Candidatus Vesicomyosocius sp. SY067_SCS001: one gene and its partner. The protein of the gene in region 1 binds, or shares a complex with, the protein of each later gene. Links are inferred from orthologs where the notes say so. Each region holds a gene or a part of one and is shown in the gene's direction. Other genes may lie near its edges.

Evidence for each region.
Region 2: the proteins of HUW60_RS01110 (region 1) and HUW60_RS00030 are in contact, whole or in part, in a crystal structure (PDB 5UE9), measured with the Lactococcus lactis proteins. The link is inferred for Candidatus Vesicomyosocius sp. SY067_SCS001 from one-to-one orthologs. Residues at the interface, in WP_023189152.1 of Lactococcus lactis: Leu4, Gln5, Ala47, Ser48, Met49, Leu50, Leu51, Arg52, Arg53, Met95, Leu98, Arg223, Met224, Ala225, Cys226, Ile228, Gly229, Ala230, Cys231, Tyr232, Ala233, Val235, Glu236, His237, Asn243, His244, Ala245, Lys247, Glu250; in WP_025017116.1 of Lactococcus lactis: Gly25, Phe27, Phe29, Glu32, Tyr33, Lys35, Tyr36, Lys48, Phe56, Thr60, Pro61, Arg62, Val63, Ala64, Glu65, Thr66, Ala67, Ser68, Gly69, Met70, Ile74, Gln77, Pro223, Glu251, Phe274, Ala275, Pro277, Phe278.

The regions. Positions count from the first base shown.
Region 1 is NZ_CP054877.1:217,031-228,585, forward strand. The notes cover bases 7,288-10,258. They hold HUW60_RS01110 (dihydroorotate dehydrogenase electron transfer subunit), read left to right. Parts: upstream 7,288-8,329; coding sequence 8,330-9,187; downstream 9,188-10,258. Other genes in these bases: argB (acetylglutamate kinase), read left to right, coding at 7,414-8,337; HUW60_RS01115 (YggS family pyridoxal phosphate-dependent enzyme), read left to right, coding at 9,184-9,822; HUW60_RS01120 (asparaginase domain-containing protein), read left to right, coding at 10,060-10,258. In the rest of the region: hemL (glutamate-1-semialdehyde 2,1-aminomutase), read left to right, coding at 1-1,149; HUW60_RS01075 (histidinol-phosphatase), read left to right, coding at 1,721-2,374; HUW60_RS01080 (DsrE/DsrF/DrsH-like family protein), read right to left, coding at 2,472-2,987; HUW60_RS01085 (sulfurtransferase TusA family protein), read right to left, coding at 3,016-3,240; ribose-5-phosphate isomerase RpiA, read right to left, coding at 4,056-4,718; rdgB (RdgB/HAM1 family non-canonical purine NTP pyrophosphatase), read left to right, coding at 4,762-5,352; radical SAM family heme chaperone HemW, read left to right, coding at 5,352-6,470; more of HUW60_RS01120, read left to right, coding at 10,259-10,545; HUW60_RS01125 (YhdP family protein), read left to right, coding at 10,892-11,555.
Region 2 is NZ_CP054877.1:1,499-10,368, reverse strand. Bases 1-2,878 are described here. They hold HUW60_RS00030 (dihydroorotate dehydrogenase), read left to right. Parts: upstream 1-889; coding sequence 890-1,867; downstream 1,868-2,878. Other genes in these bases: leuS (leucine--tRNA ligase), read left to right, coding at 1,864-2,878; bioD (dethiobiotin synthase), read right to left, coding at 200-850; HUW60_RS00040 (stringent starvation protein B), read left to right, coding at 1-211. In the rest of the region: more of leuS, read left to right, coding at 2,879-4,311; HUW60_RS00020 (phosphoribulokinase), read right to left, coding at 4,362-5,240; gyrB (DNA topoisomerase (ATP-hydrolyzing) subunit B), read right to left, coding at 5,260-7,677; dnaN (DNA polymerase III subunit beta), read right to left, coding at 7,756-8,859.

The DNA.
Region 1 (11,555 bases):
GTGGATGATAATAAGTATATTGATTATGTTGCTTCTTGGGGTTCAATGATTTTAGGTCACGCTAATCAAGAGGTTATGAATGCTATTAGAACTAACTTGGAAAATGGTCTTGGTTTTGGCGCCCCTACTCACATTGAAACAATATTGGCAGAAAAGATATGTGAACTAATGCCTTCAATTGAATTGGTTCGTATGGTAAGTTCAGGTACGGAAGCAACTATGAGCGCTATTCGTTTGGCGCGTGGTTATACTGGTAGAGATAAAATTATTAAATTTGAAGGTTGTTATCATGGACATTCTGATTCATTATTAGTCAAAGCAGGCTCTGCTACTTTAACGTTGGGTGTACCTACTTCACTTGGTGTACCTAAAGATTTTGCAAAGCACACACTGACTTTGGAATACAATAATATTGATCAAGTATATGAAATACTCAATGAAGTAGGTACTGAAGTGGCTTGTATTATTGTTGAACCTGTGGCAGGTAATATGAATTGTATTCCACCTATTGATGGTTTTTTGCAGGGTTTACGCAAGTTGTGTGACGAGTATGGGATTATTTTAATTTTTGATGAAGTTATGACAGGTTTTCGTGTTGCCCTTGGAGGGGCACAAGAATTGTATAACGTAAAACCTGATTTAACAACACTAGGTAAGATTATTGGCGGTGGTTTACCAGTGGGTATATTCGGTGGTAAGTGTGAAATTATGAAATTTATTGCACCACTAGGACCTATTTATCAAGCAGGAACGCTTTCAGGTAACCCAATATCAATGTCAGCAGGATTGGCAATGTTAAACGTATTATCAAAAGACAAAAATTTTTATACTACTTTAAATATTAAGGTTAAAAAATTAACAAAAGGTTTTTTAGCTAAGGCTAAGGAAAATAATATTGGTATGACTGCTAATGTTGTGGGCGGTATGTTTGGTTTATTTTTTACGGATGCTAAATCAGTGACTAATTTTAAAGAAGTCTCTCAGTGTAATGTTAAATTGTTTAAAAGATTCTATCACCTAATGTTGAAAGAGGGAGTGTATATGACACCTTCTGCTTATGAAGCAGATTTTGTTTCTAGTGCTCATAGCGACATGGACATTCAAAATACTATTGATGCAGCTGGATGTGTATTTGCAAAATTGGTATAAATTCTTATGAAGATTGATGTAGTTGAGTTTTAATTGATTAATACTACTAAGTTATTGGTTAATTTTAGTAACAATATTACTATTTTTAGCTTCGTAAGAAATAACATGACTTAATAAAAAGTTTATTCATTTAGTGAATTATTATCTAATGATAGAATATTAAGTTATGATATTGATATTATACAAGTTGTAAATTAGGTTATTTTAAGGATAAATTAATAAGTAAATTACCTAATGAATAATATTTAAACCTATATTTAAATGAGTGGCTACACTATTTGAGTATCTTTTTGATACTAAAAGTAGTCTTGATTAGATATGAAGATACTTGTATATTTTTCCTTGTTGTGGTTTTAGTATATTTGACGAGTTAATAGGAGTATTAATATTAGTGTGAATAAAAAAAGATAAATGTATTAAAATTTTATTGCTAGGTATATTATTTTGATTAGCAGTCATTGCTGGTTTAAAACACTTATATAGTTGGTTGTACTGATCAACAAGATTTAATCCTATTTTGTCTTATGTATGTGAGATAGTAAAAATACTAAGTAGTGTTATGGAGAATGTAATGGCGCTTGCAATTTTTGATTTAGACAGAACTCTAATTAAGGGTGACAGTGACTTTCTTTGGGGGGAATTTTTAAGTGAAATTGGTGCTGTTGATGTAAATATTTATCAAAGTAAAAATCAGTATTTTTTTGATCAATATATGCTTAGAAAATTAGATATTCATGAGTATTTAGAATTTTGTTTAGAACCTTTATCTCAATACTCTATGGAAATATTAAATCAATGGCATCAGCAGTTTATGAATCAAAAAATTGATCAAATTTTATTACCTAAAGCTCAATTAGTGGTCGATGGACATAAAGAAAAAGGTGACATATTGATGGTGATTACGTCTACCAATCGCTTTGTTACTGAACCGATTGTGGCTAGATATGGAATTAAGCAGCTACTAGCTACTAATCCTGAAATAAAAGAAGGTCAATATACAGGTAAAGTTAAGGGTGAACCTTGTTTCCAATTTGGAAAAATTAATCATCTTAATAAGTGGTTAGAAAAAACCGGTGTAAGTATTAAAGGTGCAAGTTTTTATTCAGACTCTTATAATGATTTACCAATGTTGGAATTAGTAGATTACCCTATTGTTGTTCATGGTGATGATAAACTTAATGTCATTGCAATTGAGAGAGGTTGGAGATGTTTAGATTGGACATAATGTTTTTGTTTTTATAAAAATTACGAACTTTGTATTTATTTTAGAAAGCACAAAAGCCTCCTTTCGGAGGCTTTTGTTGATGGGTAAACATGAGTTATTACATATAAAGGTTATGGTTTGAGTCATTACATTCATCAAAGTAAGTGGCTGCACCTGCAAACTCCACTCCATCAATAAAGTCATTTTTGTTGTAACCAAATAAATCAACCGTCATTTCACAAGCGATAAATTTAACATCAAATTCCTGACATATGGAACGTAGTTCATCAAGCGTTGCAACCCCGTTTTTCTTCATAGTTTTCTTCATTAAATAAGTGGCTAAATATTCTGTAAATGGCAATAACCAAAATATATTTGGGATTTTAGGGCTAAAATCAATTTTTTGTAACCATTCCGGTCCTATAGGTAGTTTCATTGGCATGGCTGGATTACCTATAGGAGATATACGTAATTTAGAAGTGTCTTTTAATAAAAGATTAAGCCCGTAAAAGGTAAAGAATATGGTAACTTCTTTATCCATTGCAACTCCAGTAGAAGCAATAATGAAAGGTGGAAAGGCCCAATCAAAAGTTCCTTTAGTGGCGATAATAGTCATTTTTTTATTATCTGACATAATAATTCTCCTGTAAAATGTTTAGTGTTTAAGTCTTTTCAATGGTGAAGATATATTTACCGCTTTCTTCAACAGAGGACATAAGTTTATTACCTGTTTGATTGCAAAAAGCTTCAATATCTTTTACTGAACCAGCATCAGTTGAAATTACGTCTAAAATCTTGCCTATATCCATTTTAGATAATACTTTTTTAGTTTTTAAGATTGGTAATGGGCAGTTTAAGCCTGATGCATCTAAAGTTTCGTCAGCCATTTGTGGACTCCTTATATTTTTTAAAGTTTAAAATAATATACATATTAGAAATAACTAATAAGATTAGACTATTTTAGTCGTCCATCAGTAAAGAGTCAAATATAATAAGTATATGATTAAATATTTAGTAATGTATGTATTGATAATTTTATCCACGTTTAGATTAGATATGTCTTAGTCGTCCTTTTTAAGTTGTTATAAGAGTAATAAGTTTTTATATATTATTTGAGACAGCAATTTTGTAGTATCTGTTATTGAAACTCAAGTTTATTTAAAAAAATTAGGATATGAACTTTTTGTTTATAGTGAGAATTCATCTAAGAGTTTTGATGTTCTACATGTTGATAGTGTTAATCTTGTTTTTGATTATAAATGGAGGAAGATCTAATAGATACTAAGATAGTATCAAGATCTGGTTTTAGTCCTAAAAATATATCATATTTTTTGAAAAATTTAAAGATAATTTATATGTAAATTTTTTCCGTACTTATTATATATTAGCATTAATAGAATTTTTGCTTGTATTGTTATTAATATAAGATTTTATATTGGAAATAAAGTACTTAACTATGATGTTTTGGGGAAATAAAAAGTATCAAAATGATAAAACATATTTGATTAACTTTTGTTATTAATACGTAACAATTTAACATAGGTATTTACTATCCTCATGAATTATGTAATAGATCTTATAACGACAAGGTAAGTGAGTGTTATTTGTTATCAGTAAGTAAAGATTATTATTCTAGATCGAAAGATTAATATGATACCTAATAAAGGTATCATAGATTGTTTAGAAAAATTGATAGAGTTATTTAAGTGGTTATTACTTTTACGCCATTTGGCGTTCCTAGTAATAAAATATTTGCACCACGATTAGCAAAGAGCCCATTGGTTACTACACCAATAATGCTGTTTAATTTTGTTTCCATTGCTTTTGGATTAGTGATTTTTAAGTTCTTAATATCAAGAATAAAATTACCATTATCAGTTATAAAGTTTTTTCTAACTTCAGGCATACCACCAATTTCTTGGCTTATCTGATTTTTAACATAATTAGTTGCCATTGGAATAACCTCAACAGGTAGTGGAAAACTACCCATAATCGAAACTAATTTTGATTCATCGGCAATGCAAATAAATTGATGAGCTACTGCTGCAATAATTTTTTCTCGTGTTAGTGCACCACCACCACCTTTGATAAGGTTTAAATCGTTGTCTGATTCATCAGCACCATCAATGTAAGTTGAAATAGTTTCTACCTTATTAAGGTCAAATACTTTAATACCATGATTTTCTAAACGTTGTGCAGTTGCTTTAGAACTTGCAACAGTTCCCTTAATGTTGTTTTTTATAGTGGATAGGGCATCAATAAAAAAATTAGTAGTAGAGCCGGTTCCTACGCCTATAATGGTATTTTTTATTACGTACTTGAGCGCTGTTTGTGCCACAGTGAATTTCATTTCGTCTTGAGTCATAATGAGTTCCATGGAATCTAAATATTAGGCTAAATTATACACTATGAAAGAGATTATTCTTGCTAGCAATAACCAAGGCAAAATCAAAGAGTTTAACACTATGTTAAGAGGTATTTATAATGTTATATCAATGAAGGATAGGCAGATTAAAGAGGTTCCAGAAATAGGACTAACCTTTGTTGAAAATGCACTGATTAAAGCACGAAATTCTAGTGAACAGTCTGGGTTACCAGCATTGGCTGATGATTCAGGTATTGTAATTGATGCATTAGGTGGTAATCCTGGTATTTATTCTGCACGTTATGCGAATTGTCATAGGGATGATGAGGCAAATATTCAAAAAGTATTAATTGATATGAAGGACATAGCAGATGGTGAGAGAACTGGACGATTTTGGTGTGCGATTGTTTTTGTTGAACATGCTAGTGATCCAACGCCTATTATAATTCAACAAAAATGGGAAGGCGAGATATTACGTGAAAAAAGAGGTAATAATGGTTTTGGTTATGACCCAATTTTTTATATACCAATCCATAATTGCACTTCTGCCGAGCTTTCATCTGTAACAAAAAATAAAATTTCTCACCGAGGAAAGGCTTTATCGACGTTGCTTAAAGTACTCAAAAAAAAATAGTGGGTTGTATATTAGAATTACCGCCATTATCGTTATATATTCATTATCCATGGTGTGTTAAAAAATGTCCTTATTGTGATTTTAATTCTCATGATTGTGATCAACGAAGTGGCTATATTGAGTCATTATTAGAAGATCTTAATGAGGACTTAGATTATATTCAAGGTCGTACTATTCAATCTATTTTTTTAGGTGGCGGTACACCTAGTTTAATGAGTGAGCAAGAACTTTTTAAGTTATTTACTGGTTTAAAAAAGAGGTTGAAATTTGCAAATAATATTGAAATTACGTTAGAAACTAATCCTGGTATTTTTGAGACTGAAAAGTTTAAATTATTTAAGCATATTGGTATTAATAGGCTTTCAATTGGTGTGCAGTCTTTTAATGATAAACATCTGAAATCATTGGGTCGTATTCATAATGCTGATGAAGCGATTTATGCCTGTGAACAAGCTAATCAGGTTGATTTTAAATGTTTTAATATTGATATTATGTATGGATTAGAGAGACAAACATTAGATGAATGTTTGTCTGATGTTCATCAAGCTATTAATTTAAAACCTGACCATATTTCTTTTTATCAATTAACTATTGAGCCTAATACTTATTTTGCTAAATATACACCGATTTTGCCAAGTGATGAGGTTATTTGGCAGATGGGTAATATAGGTGTAAGTTTATTAGAAAGAAATGGTTATACTCGCTACGAGGTGTCTGCTTTTGGAAAAACACCTTCAAAGCATAATTTAAATTATTGGCAATTTGGTGATTATATTGGTATAGGTGCTGGTGCTCATGGTAAAATTACTTTACTAAAGGAGTTTTTACCGTTTAGAACGATAAAGGCACGTTTGCCAAATGACTATCTAGAAAACAGACAAAAACAAGTTAATCAGATTAAAAATTTAAGTTTTGATTTTATGCTTAATGCACTGAGGTTAAAACATGGATTTGATTTGAAATTGTTTGAGCTAAGAACAAGGCAACCAATACAAGTAATTGAGTATCAATTAAATAAGGCCAAAGCACTTGGCTTGTTTGAATTAGATGGCAAGCTGGCGAAACCTAGTAAAAAAGGTTTTGATTTCTTGAATGATTTACAAGCTATTTTTTTATGATGTGTTTTTTGGCATTATTATTCATTTGATTTTAATTATTATTCATTTGATTTTATCTAGTAAATGCTTAAGTTTATCCAAAATATATATTGGATATATATTCTATGATACAGGTTAATACAATAGTATTGTCATTAAATTAATATACATGTTGGATATTACTTTATGATTTTTATGATAATTTAGGATAAACATCCAGTTTATAATGTCTAACTCTCATATTTATGTTTTATATATATAATTTTTGTTAATGAACCTATTATGATATTTTTCTCTAATCGTTTGATTTTTCTTTAGATAATCAAGTCTAAAGTAATAAATTTTATGGTGTCTGCTACTGTTTGGTTTATTATTAGATAAATTTTGAATTTTAGAAGGTTTTAAATAAAGAAATAACACTTCTCATTGAGAAAATAAGTTTGATTATAAATATGTATTTTGTAGAAAGAATATTAGTTAAAAAAGTATTGGTGATGAGATTATAATTAGAACTATTTAGTAAAACTAGTTTTTTGTTTATTTTTATTTGTATTAATAAAAATATAGTATTTTCTTATATGGTTGAATATAGTGCTTAAATCTCAAAGTTTACCTATCAAATTTAAACTTTATAAGAATTTTGATTCAATTAATATGGCAAAGAGTGAAAGAATAAATATATAATTAATATGAATTCTGTAATAGTTATCGAATATTGATTATATTTTGAATATAAAATCTAGTGTCTTCCGGTGTTTTACATCTTTTATTTGGCATACTATTTAATTCAATGATTTTAGGTGCAGTAATCTCAATGTTATTATTCACTGTGATTTAATAATGCTAATAGATTAAGGTATATCAAAATTAGTGTTCATTTTTGTAAATATTTGGGGTTTTGTTTGTCAAAAAAATCAGATTTTTGCTATAAACATTAAGTAAAATATTATTTTAATAAATTTTTATGTTGCATAATATGTCTAATAATATACACAATATTGCAAGCGTTTTAACGGAAAGCTTATCTTATTTTCAAAAATTCCAAGGTAAAACTATTGTCATTAAATATGGTGGTAATGCTATGGTTGATGAAGCATTAAAATCTAGTTTTGCTCGTGATATTGTGCTGATGAAATCTGTTGGAATGAATCCAATCGTGGTGCATGGTGGCGGCCCACAAATTGGTAAGACATTAGAGAAGATTGGTAAACAAAGTCAATTTGTTGATGGCATGCGTGTTACTGATTCAGAAACTATGGATGTAGTTGAAATGGTGTTAGGCGGTTTGGTTAATAAAGAAATTGTCAATCTTATTCATCAGCATGGTGGTCATTCCATTGGCTTAACTGGTAAAGATGGTAGCTTAATTTCTGCTAAGAAATTAAAAAGTGATGTTAAACCTGAACTAACGTCTGAAATTATTGATCTTGGTCATGTTGGAGAGGTAGATAAAATTGATATTTCAGTTATTAATTTACTATTAAAAGGAGATTTTATTCCAGTTATTGCACCTATTGGTGTGGGCAATGATGGTTTTTCTTATAATATTAACGCAGATTTAGTTGCAGGTTCAATTGCTCAAGCGCTAAATGCTGAAAAGTTAATATTATTAACCAACACATCTGGTTTATTAGGTGCAAATGGTGAATTATTAACTGGTCTTGACATCAATATTATTGATAGTCTTATTGAAGATGGAACAATTTATGGTGGTATGTTGCCAAAAATTGATTGTGCTTTATCATCTGTTAGAAATGGGGTAAAATCTACGCATATTATTGATGGACGAGTTGCACATGCTGTATTGCTAGAAATCTTTACAGATAATGGTGTTGGTACCTTGATTACCTGTAATGAATCTGGTACCTTGATTACCTGTAATGAGTAAGGCTAACATTCATAAAATTAAGGTTTGTGATTGTCAAATTTTGTTACATTCTAGGTTTGAAAATGAACAATATATTTTAACTTTAGCATCAAGTATTATCGCTCAACAGAGCAAACCAGGGCAATTTGTACATCTTAGAGTTTCTGATTATTTAGCAATGAGACGGCCTATTTCAATCATGTCGGTTGATTCTGAAAAGGGTACCTTTGACTTGCTTTACAAGGTAGTTGGTAAAGGCACTCGTCAATTAGCTAAGCAAAAAGTAGGTGATATGCTATCAATTGTTGGTCCTATTGGTAATAGTTTTGAGTTAACCAATAAAAAATTACCACTACTAATTGGGGGGGGTGTGGGTATGCCGCCTATGATCGCTTTTGCACAACAAATAAAAAATAGTGATTATAAACCTTTTGCAATTTTAGGCTCTGAAGTGCCATTCCCATTTTCTGCTAAGTTAGCTGATAATGGGAAAGATTATCAGGGTGCAACGCACACTATGACAGAGTTAGAGGATTGGGGTATTGAGTGTCGATTAACCAGTTTTCAAGGTTTTGATGGCGTATTTAAGGGTTTTGTAACTGATTTAGCAAAAGTATATTTAGACAGTCTAACAGTTGATGAAAGAATGCAAGTTGAGGTGTATGCTTGTGGTCCACATTCTATGCTAGTGACAGTGGCTAATTTGATTAAAGAGCATGACTTGCCTTGTCAGGTTTCATTAGAGGAAAATATGGCCTGTGCTGTTGGTGGTTGTGCAGGATGTGTAGTTGAAGTTAAAACTGAACAAGGTATTTCTATGCAGCGTATTTGTGTTGATGGTCCAGTTTTTGATGCCTATCAAGTATTTTGATTAAAGATAATTTAATAAAAGTCCAGTTAAGAATTAATCAGGTTAATCATACTCAGTCTGTTACTTTAGTTGCGGTGAGTAAAACTAGATCAGTATATGAGTTACAACAAGCAATTGATGTAGGACAACAGCATTTCGCTGAAAACTATCTTCAAGAAGCACTTATAAAAATTAATCATCTAAAAGGCCAAAACTTAATTTGGCATTTTATTGGGCCTATTCAGTCAAATAAAACCTTAAAAATTGCCAAAAATTTTGACTGGGTAGATAGTATAGGCCGATTAAAAATTGCACAAAGACTTAACGATCAACGCCCAAAAAACTTACCTAAATTAAAGGTACTTTTACAAATTAACATTGATAATGAACCTACTAAATCAGGTGTATTAGTTAGACAAATTGATGAACTAATTACTCATTTTGAAAGTCTAAAAAATCTCACTTTAAGAGGTTTTATGTGTGTTCCAAGTCCTTTTAGCTCAGCACAAAGTTTTTCTAGAATGGAAAATATTATTAAGAAATATTCTAATTTAGATGTTTTATCGATGGGTATGAGTCATGATTTAGAATTAGCTATTGAGAATGGTGCTACTTCTGTACGTATTGGTGCAGATATTTTTGGAAAAAGAACTTGAATATAATCATTTTTATTGTTAAATGAAGTACTTTATAACTGATTTTAGAAAAGGAATATGGTTAAAATTTAATGTTTTAGTTTTTATAGAAACACCTAAATTATATTGTAAATGTAGAGTTTTTAAGAATAATTTTTTATTTCTATAAATAAACATATTAGATAGATTGTCTTTTTTCTTTTGAAGAATATAAATTTACCTTATTATATTTAAGTTTAAACAAAGTATGATTTTATCATGAGAATCAAATTATTAATTACTGGCGGTACAATTGATAAAGTTTATGATGAATTGATTGGTAAGTTAGTGTTTCAACAAACTTATCTTATTGATATGCTTAATCGGTCTAGGTCGATGGTCGATACTTTATCTGAGGTGTTGTTTTTAAAAGATAGTTTAGATATGAGCGATATTGATCGAGCGTTAATTGTGAAAAAGTGTCAGGAAAGTGACACAAGACATATTTTAATTACTCATGGTACTGATTCTATGGTTAGAACTGCAAAATTATTAGCCAAAGAGGTTAATAATAAAACTATTGTTTTATTTGGATCCATGATCCCTTATTCTATTAATTATTCTGATGCACTGTTTAATTTAGGTGTAGCTTTAAGTGCAGTACAAATCAAAGAATATGGTGTTTATATTACTATGAATGGGCAAGTGTTTGATTTTGACAAGGTAAAAAAAAATAAAGAGATAGGTATTTTTACATTGCTATAGCATTTCGAATGTAATTAATGGTATTTATTTTATCGTATATTCAGATGACTACTTTTAGCCAATTATGTGAATAAATCTATACAAGTACTTTTTGGTAACGTCAAATCATTTTTTAAATATATTTTATATATATGTTTAATTGTTTAATTGAATAATTAGAAAACGTATTAACGTAAATAATAAGACATATACATTATTATAATTGACGTTAAACTTTTAAGTATATGGTTTTTCTTATATTTTTAATATGGTTTTGTATCAATATCAATAAATAACTTATTTGTAAAAATAAGTTATAATTTCCCAAGGTCGGTGTTATATTGAGAATACATTGATAAGTTTAATAATGATTAAAAGAACACTTTATGGCGGTATTAAAGTATTAAAAATAAGCACTTGGGTTAGTGTTATTTTTTCGCTCATTATTGTACTAGTAGTGTTATTTTTTGTGACATTTCCAATATTATTAAAAGCGCCGATTGAAAACCAATTATCAAGTTTAACTGGTCTTGATGTTCGACTATCTAAAATTACATTTTATTTTGAAAATATAGGAATCGCTTTAAAAGTACATGATATTGCTATCTTATCAAATAAAAATCAGCAGAAAATAGCTATTATTAAGAAATTATCTTGGCATGTGAATTTATTAAATTTGTTTGATAATATTTATCATCCTAGCAAAATTTATATTGATACTTTAATGCTTTATTCTAATCCTAATGGTGCTAATATAAATAATATTAACAATATAGCTTCACTTGACATGTTAGAAAAGCTATATTTCTTTGAATCTTTACATATCAATAAAATAATTATTAAGCATGCAATTAAAATGGCACCTTTGACTCTTGAAAGAGATGGAGTACAGCTCTTATTAACAATTCCTAAACAGGGTCTTGTAACTCAATATTTTAATGTTACAATTTTCTTATCTAATGTTCAAGTAAGTTGTGATGGTTGTTTAACATGGCTAATTACTGTGAGTAATGATGACTTTAAACTTGTAT
Region 2 (8,870 bases), 220 kb from region 1 along the record:
ACAAAACAAAATTGTTCTCAATATTGCAAGTAACGCGACTTATAACTTAATTATAAGTAATGATAATCTTAGTTTTAAAGCAAGATTTTCTAAAAAATTAATTAATATCTTTATACCTATTAATGCAATTAATAGTATTTATGCAAGTGAAAACGGCAAAGGCATGTTTTTTGAAACTGAAGAAAAATCTAATTTAAGATTACTTGATTAAACTCCCTAGTAGGATTTTTTCAATTTGTCTTTCAAAAGATTTTAAATCATTGTGATTAAATACCACAATATTAACATTTGTATATTGATTAATTGCTTTTTTATTATCTAGTAAATTAGGGTAGATTTGATTTAACACCACCATACTTATATTTAGCTTATAACGCTGAGCTGCATTAATACTAAGTAATGCCTGATTAACTGCACCTAACTCATCTTTAATCACCAGTACTACTGGTACATTAATTGATTGAATTAAATTACTATTTAATGTTTTAATTGCTATTGGAGATAGTAACCCCCCAGCCCCTTCAACAATAACAAATTCATCTGCTACACAAGCATCAACTAAATTATCTAAAGTAAGCTTTAATCCTACAGCTTTACTTGCTATTTGTGCGCTACTACATGCTTTAAATTTATATCGACATACTTTATCAATTGACTCAATAATATTACAAGCTTTAGATAATAATAAAGCATCTTTTGGTATCAATTTTCCATTTTTATTTTTACAATCACTTTCAACTGGCTTTCTAACACTTACTTTTAGAATATTTGTTAAAAATCTAATTAAATATTGGGCAATAAATGTTTTACCAACATTAGTCCCGCTGCCGCTAATGAATAGTCCTTTCATAAATAATAATTTTAACAGTAAAAATGTATAATATTATTCATGAATAATAATTTAAAAAATCAATTTTGTGGACTTTTCTTTAATTCACCTATTGTTCTTTTATCAGGTTGTGTTGGTTTTGGTAAAGAATATACAAATATTGATGGATTTACTAATTCTGATGTAGGTGCTATTTGTCTTAAAGGTACAACTTTAAAACCATGTTTAGGAAATATTCCACATCGAGTAACTGAAACACCTTGTGGTATGATTAATTCTATTGGACTACAAAATCCTGGTGCTGATGTGGTAATTAATAAAATCCTACCAAAACTAGATAAAACTGAAACTAATTTTATTATCAATATTTCTGGTTCATCCTTTAAAGAGTATGGCGAAATTACTAAACGTTTTGATAATACAGATATTCACGCAATTGAAATTAATATTTCCTGCCCTAATATTAAAAAAGGAGGAGTTGCTTTTGGTAATGATCCAAATATGTCTTATAGAGTTGTAGAAATTTGCCGAAAAAATACTACTAAACCTATTATTACTAAATTATCGCCCAATCAAGCTGATATTGCTTTTAGTGCCCAACGTTGTATTGATGCAGGTACTGATGGTTTAGCAGTCATAAATACCCTTATGGGTATGGCTATTAATATTACAACTAAAAAACCAATTATTGGTAATAATCAAGGTGGAGTATCTGGACCGGCTATTAAGCCAATGGCTTTGTTAAAAGTTTATGAAGTTTATCAAGTTAGTAAAAATTATAATATTCCTATTATTGGTCAAGGTGGTATTGTGACTGCTAATGATGCAATAGAATTTATAATTGCAGGAGCTTCTACTATTGGTATAGGTACTGCTATTTTTTATGATCCACTAGTTTGTCATAAAATTAATAATGGTATTAGTGAGTATTTAAATAATAATAATTTAAACAGTATTAATGATTTAATAGGTACACTAAAACTTAATTCTAATACATCTCAATATGATACTTATTTAGATAAATCAATAATTTTATGAATTTAAAATATGATGTGCAAAAAATTGAAGAACAAGCTCAAAAATATTGGCAAGAAAAAAAATCTTTTGAAGTAATAGAAGATTCTTCAAAAGAAAAATATTATTGTCTTAGCATGTTTCCTTATCCATCTGGACGATTACATATGGGACATGTACGTAATTATAGTATTGGTGATGTTATTTCTCGTTTTCAAAGAATGCAAGGTAAGAATGTTATGCAACCTATTGGTTGGGATGGATTTGGATTGCCAGCTGAAAATGCAGCATTAAAAAATAAAGAATCCCCAGCTAAATGGACGTATAAAAATATTAACTATATGAAAACTCAATTAAATCAATTGGGTTTTGGCTATGATTGGTCTCGTGAAATTACGACTTGTCATCCAAATTATTATCGTTGGGAACAATGGTTGTTTATTAAATTATTTAAAAAAAATTTAATATACAAGAAAAAAGCTATTGTTAATTGGGATCCTGTTGATCAAACAGTGTTAGCAAATGAACAAGTGATTAATGGACGTGGGTGGCGTTCTAATGCTCTGATCGAAAAAAAAGAAATCCCACAATGGTTTATGCGTATCACTAACTATGCAGAGGAATTACTTAATGATTTAGATAAACTTCATGGTTGGCCTGATTCTGTTAAGATTATGCAAAAAAATTGGATTGGTAAATCTGTTGGTTTAGAAATTATTTTTTCTAGAAGGAATTCTGATTCTCTTATAATTTATACTACTCGACCAGATACACTAATGGGTGTCACCTATTTAGCTATTTCATTTGAGCATCCGTTAGCATTAGAATCAGGAAAAAATAATTATCAAGTTCAATCTTTTATTGAAGAATGTAGAACTATACAAACTTCTGAGATTTTAAATGAAATAATAGATAAAAAAGGTATTGATTCAGGATTTAAATGTGTACACCCAATCACAAATAAAGAGCTTCCTATTTGGATTACTAATTTTGTACTAATAAGTTACGGTACAGGTGCAGTTATGAGCGCACCTGCACATGATAAACGAGATTTTAAATTTGCTAAAAAATACGGTATTTTTATTAAGCAAGTTATTAATAAAAATGAAAACATTGATAAAGGGCCTATTATCAATAAAGGAGAATTGTTTAATTCCGGAGAATTTAATGGAATGGGTTTTGACCAAGCATGTGAAAGTATTGCTATAGTTTTGATAGAAAAAAATTTAGGTAATAAAAAAATTAATTATCGTTTACGTGATTGGGGGATATCAAGACAACGATATTGGGGTTGTCCTATCCCAATTATTAACTGTAAGTATTGTGGTTCAGTCACTGTCAAAATTAAAGATTTACCTGTTATTCTTCCTGAAAAAGTTAAATTTTATGATGTTAGTTCACCGATAAAAAAAATGCCAAATTTTTATCAAACTATTTGTCCACAATGTGGTTCTAAGGCGCGTCGAGAAACGGATACATTTGATACTTTTTTTGAGTCTTCTTGGTATTTTGCACGTTACACCTGTAATAATAATAATAATGCTATGCTCGATAAACGTGCAGATTATTGGTTAGAAGTTGATCAATATATCGGGGGTGTTGAACATTCTATTTTACATCTTTTATATGCAAGATTTTTCAATAAACTGTTACGAGATGAAGGTTTAATAAAATATGACGAGCCATTTAAAAATTTACTTACTCAGGGTATGGTTTTAAAAAATGGTGTTAAAATGAGTAAATCTAAAGGGAATACAGTAGATCCTACAAAAATGATTAAGAAATATGGTGCTGACACGGTACGTTTATTTATTTTATTTGCAGCACCTCCAATACAAGATTTAGAATGGAATAATTCAGGTCTTGAAGGTGCTCATAGATTTTTAAAAAAGGTTTATCGGTTAGTAAGTGTTTATATTAATGATACTAAAGAATATGTTGTTGATCATTTAAATATTAAATTTCTTAATAAAACACAAAAATATATTCGAAAAAAGATTCATCAAAATTTAGTAAAAATTACTGATGATATTAATCGTAGATACACTTTTAATACAGCTATTTCTATATTAATGGAATCAGTTGATATAATGAATAAGTTTACCAAAATGGATACACAATCAATAGCATTAAGATCTGAATCAATTAATATTATTTTACTTACCTTAAGTCCAATAACCCCCCATATTTGTCATCATTTATGGCTTAAATTAGGTAATAAGAATGCAATTATTAATGAAACTTGGCCTAAGGTTGATTTAAAAGCATTGGTGGAAAATAAAGTACAAATCATAGTACAAGTTAATGGTAAATTACGTGATAAAATGATGATTATGATTAATATTGACAGTAAAGTACTTGAAAGTAAAGTACTTAAAAATAAAAATATTATTAAGTTTATTAAAAATAAAAATATTGTTAAAATAATTATTATTCATAATAAATTAGTAAATGTTGTAACTAAATAATATATATACTTGATTACATGTACAATATTTTTATTTAAATAATAGTTAGTTTAGATCATTTTTTTAATAATAGGATAAAGAATAATTTCCATTGCTAAACTCATTTTTCCACCTGGAATTACAATGGTGTTACGTCTAGACATAAAAGAACCATTAATCATACTACATAAATATGAAAAATCAACAGAAGTTTTATTTAGATCATTAAATCGAATTACTATAAAACTTTCATCTGGTGTTGGAATATCTCTAGCAATAAAAGGATTAGAAGTGTCAACTGTTGCTACACGTTGAAAATTAATATCTGTTTGAGAAAACTGTGGTGTTATATAGTTAATATAGTCAGGCATTCTTCGTAAAATTGTACTAACTGTTTCTTCTGCTGAATAACCTCTTTCTGTATTGTCACGATGAATTTTTTGAATCCATTCAAGATTAACACTAGGTACAACCCCAATTTTTAAATCACCATATTGAGCCATATTTACACTATCTGTAACAATAACACCATGTAAACCTTCGTAAAATAATAAATCCGTACCATTACCTACTTTTTCCCAAGGGCTAAATTCACCTGGATTTAGATTAGTATTTAGGCGTTGATTATGTTTATTAGCTTCTTCTTCAGAATGTAGATAATAACGACGATTACATTTCCCTGTTTCACTATAATCTTTAAAAGATTGTTCTATTTTTTCAAATAAATTAGCATCAGGTCCAAAATGAGAAAAAAAATTATTTCCTAAATCTTCTTGTTTTTTAACGTTTTTTTTCATTGAATCGCGATCATATTTATGAAAACTGTCTCCTTCAATAATCAAAGGATTAATACTTTCTTTTCTAAAAATATGTTCAAAAGCACGTTTTACAAAGGTTGTTCCAGCGCCAGATGATCCTGTTACTACTATAACTGGATGTTTTCTTGACATAATTATCTCCTTATTTTTATTAAAAATCTAAATTATTAACTGACAAAGCATTATCTTTAATAAAATTTCTTCTTGGTTCAACAGCATCACCCATTAGGGTGGAAAAAACTTGATCAGAAACAATACTATCTTCAATTTTAACTTTAAATAAAGTTCTTTGTTTAGGATCCATAGTTGTTTCCCAAAGTTGTTTAGGATTCATTTCACCTAACCCTTTGTATCTTTGAAAACTTTGTCCTTTTCTAGCATTGTTCATTAAAAATTCAACTACATGACTAAAATATTGAACTTTAATTTTTTTATTTATATTTTTTACATAAGATTCTTGAGTAATAAGATTTTCAATCTTTTTAGCAAATTTTTTAATAGTTTGATAATCAAAAGAATTAAAAAAAACTGAATTTAATATTGTATGATCAATTTTAACTCCATATATATATAATGTATATTCAACTTCATTAGTATTTTTATTATAAATAACTTTGTGTGTTTTTTCTAGTGTTAGATTTTTATTTAAATTTTCTGTTAAATTTGAACACCAAGTATTTATATTTTTATAATTAGTTAAATCATCAATAGGTTTTGAATTAGCAATTGCTTTAAGTAAGTTTAAATTGTAATGTTTAGATAATTTATTAAAAATATTGTTAATTTTATAATATTCTTTTATTAAAAACTTTAATTCTATTCCTTCAATAGGAGGTGTTTTTTTTGAAACGAATAAATATGAATTATTAATTCCTTCTTGTAATAAATAGTCATTTAATTCTTGATCGTTTTTTAAGTAACGTTCTTTTTTACCTTTTTTTATTTTATATAAAGGTGGACGTGCAATATATAAATATCCATTTTCAATTAGTTCTGGTAAATAACGATAAAAAAAAGTGAGTAGTAAAGTACGAATATGTGCACCATCTACATCTGCATCAGTCATAATAACAATTTTATGATAACGTAATTTATTAAGATTATATTCTTCTTTTCCAATACCACATCCTAATGCAGTAATTAAAGTACCAACTTCTGTTGAAGATAGAATTTTTTCAAAACGTGCTTTTTCAACATTTAATATTTTTCCTTTAAGAGGTAAAATAGCTTGTGTACGTCGATTACGTCCTTGTTTAGCAGAACCTCCTGCAGAATCACCTTCAACTAAAAATATTTCACTTTCGATAGGATTTTTTGTTTGACAGTCGCTTAGTTTACCTGGTAAGTTAGAGATATCAAATAAACCTTTACGACGAGTTATTTCTCTTGCTTTTCTAGCTGCATTACGTGCACGTGAGGCATCTAGAATTTTTTTAATAATGGTTTTTGCTTCTTTTGGATTTTCTAAAAAATAATCATTTAGTTTATCATTTATTATTGATTCTATAGGTGCTCTTACTTCACTAGATACTAATTTATCTTTAGTTTGTGATGAAAATTTTGGATCAGGTATTTTTATATTAATTATTGCTGTTAATCCTTCACGTGTATCTTCACCTGTTATTGAATTTTTTTCTTTTTTAGCTATATCAGAGTTATCAATATAGTTATTAATTGTTCTAGTTAACCCTCCTCTAAACCCAGCTAAATGAGAACCCCCATTTCTTTGTGGAATATTATTAGTAAAACAATAAATACTTTGTTGATAAGAATCAGACCATTGTAATGCAACAACAATTTTAATTTCTTTACGTTCAGTATTTATTTCAATAATATCATTATGAATTGGAGTTTTTGTTTTATTAAGGTGTTTTATAAATGCTTTAATACCTCCTTTATATTTAAAAATATCTTTTTTTTCTGTTGAAAATTCTTCAATTTCAATATGAACACCTGAATTTAAAAATGATAATTCACGAATACGGTTTGCTAAGATATCATAATTAAATTCAGTATTTGAAAAAATATGAATATTAGGTTTAAAATGAATATTTGTTCCTGTTTTATTTGATTTTCCAATTATTTCTATTGGTTTTTTAGGTATACCTTTATCATAGTGTTGATAGTAAATTTTATTGTTACGATATACTGTTAATTTAACCCATTCACTTAATGCATTAACAACTGAAATACCTACTCCATGTAGTCCTCCTGATACTTTATAAGAATTATTATCAAATTTACCTCCAGCATGAAGTATTGTCATAATTACTTCTGCGGCAGATATTCCTTCTTCAGGGTGAATATCGACAGGAATACCTCTACCATTATCACTTATTGAAACTGATTTATCTTCATGAATAATAATATTAATTTTTGAACAATATCCTGCTAAGGATTCGTCAATTGCATTATCAATAACTTCAAATACCATATGATGTAATCCAGTACCATCATTAGTGTCACCAATGTACATACCAGGACGTTTTCGTACTGCATCTAATCCTCTTAAAACTTTAATACTAGAAGCTTTGTATTCTTGTGAATTTTGTGATTGTTTTTTAGACATGCATATTGTAAAAAATTAAATTATTATACCATGCAAATAAATAAATCATATTTTTTATGTTTTTGAATTTATAAGATATTAGAGTCGCATAGGCATAACAATATATTGATATATATCATCATTCATACTATGTAATAAACATGATTTATTTTTTTCTTTAGGGATTATCATATTAATTTCGTTGGTACTTAATTTTTCTAAAATTGAGATTAAATAATTAATGTTAAATTCAATTTCAATTTTTTTATTGAAATTTTTAGTTTTAATTTGTGTTTTTGCTTGTCCCCTTTCTGAATTTGAAAAAATATATAATTGTGAATTTTTGAATATTAATTTAACACCTTTAGTTCTTTTTTCAACAAAAATTGAAGCTTGTTGAAGTGAATTTAAAAAATTTAGCCGATTAATAATAATAGTATTATTAAAATCTGTAGGGATTACTGGTAAATAATTAGGAAATTTACTATTGATTAACTTACTAATTATAGTTGTATTATTAGTAATAAGATAAAAATAGTTATTTGATGTATAAATATTAATTTCTTCATTTTTATTTTTATTAAGTAATTTACTAAATTCAAGTATTGATTTTCTTGGAAGAATTACAGTTTTTTTATTGAAAGAGTTATTAATTTGTTTTATTTTTCCGATAGAAAGTCTATGTCCATCAGTAGCAACAACTATGATATTATTTTTATTAATTTCAAAATATAATCCATTTAAATATGCTCTAATGTCTTGATTACCCATTGAGAAACTTGTATTTTCAATTAGATTTTTTAAAATTTTTCTTTTAATTTTAATTATGTTTTTATTTTTTATTTTTGGTAATGAAGGAAAATCTTTATGTTTAAAAGTATTAAGTTCAAATGAATTTTTATTAACTTTAATATTAATTTTTCTAAAATTAATATTAAAGTTAAGAATTGTATTTTCTGGTAATTTATTAATAATATTAATTAAATCTTTTGCATATATTGTAAAAGAAATTTTTTCTTTGTTTTTTATAATTTGAGAAGTTTTTATCTCAATCTCCATATCTGTTGTTGTTAAAGTTAATAAATTATTTTTAAGTTGAATAAGAACATGTGCAAGAATAGGTAATGTTTGTTTTTTTTCAATTACACTAATAACAGTTTGTAAAGGTTCTAATAGTTCTTTAACGCTAAGTTGTATGTTCATTAGAAAATCCT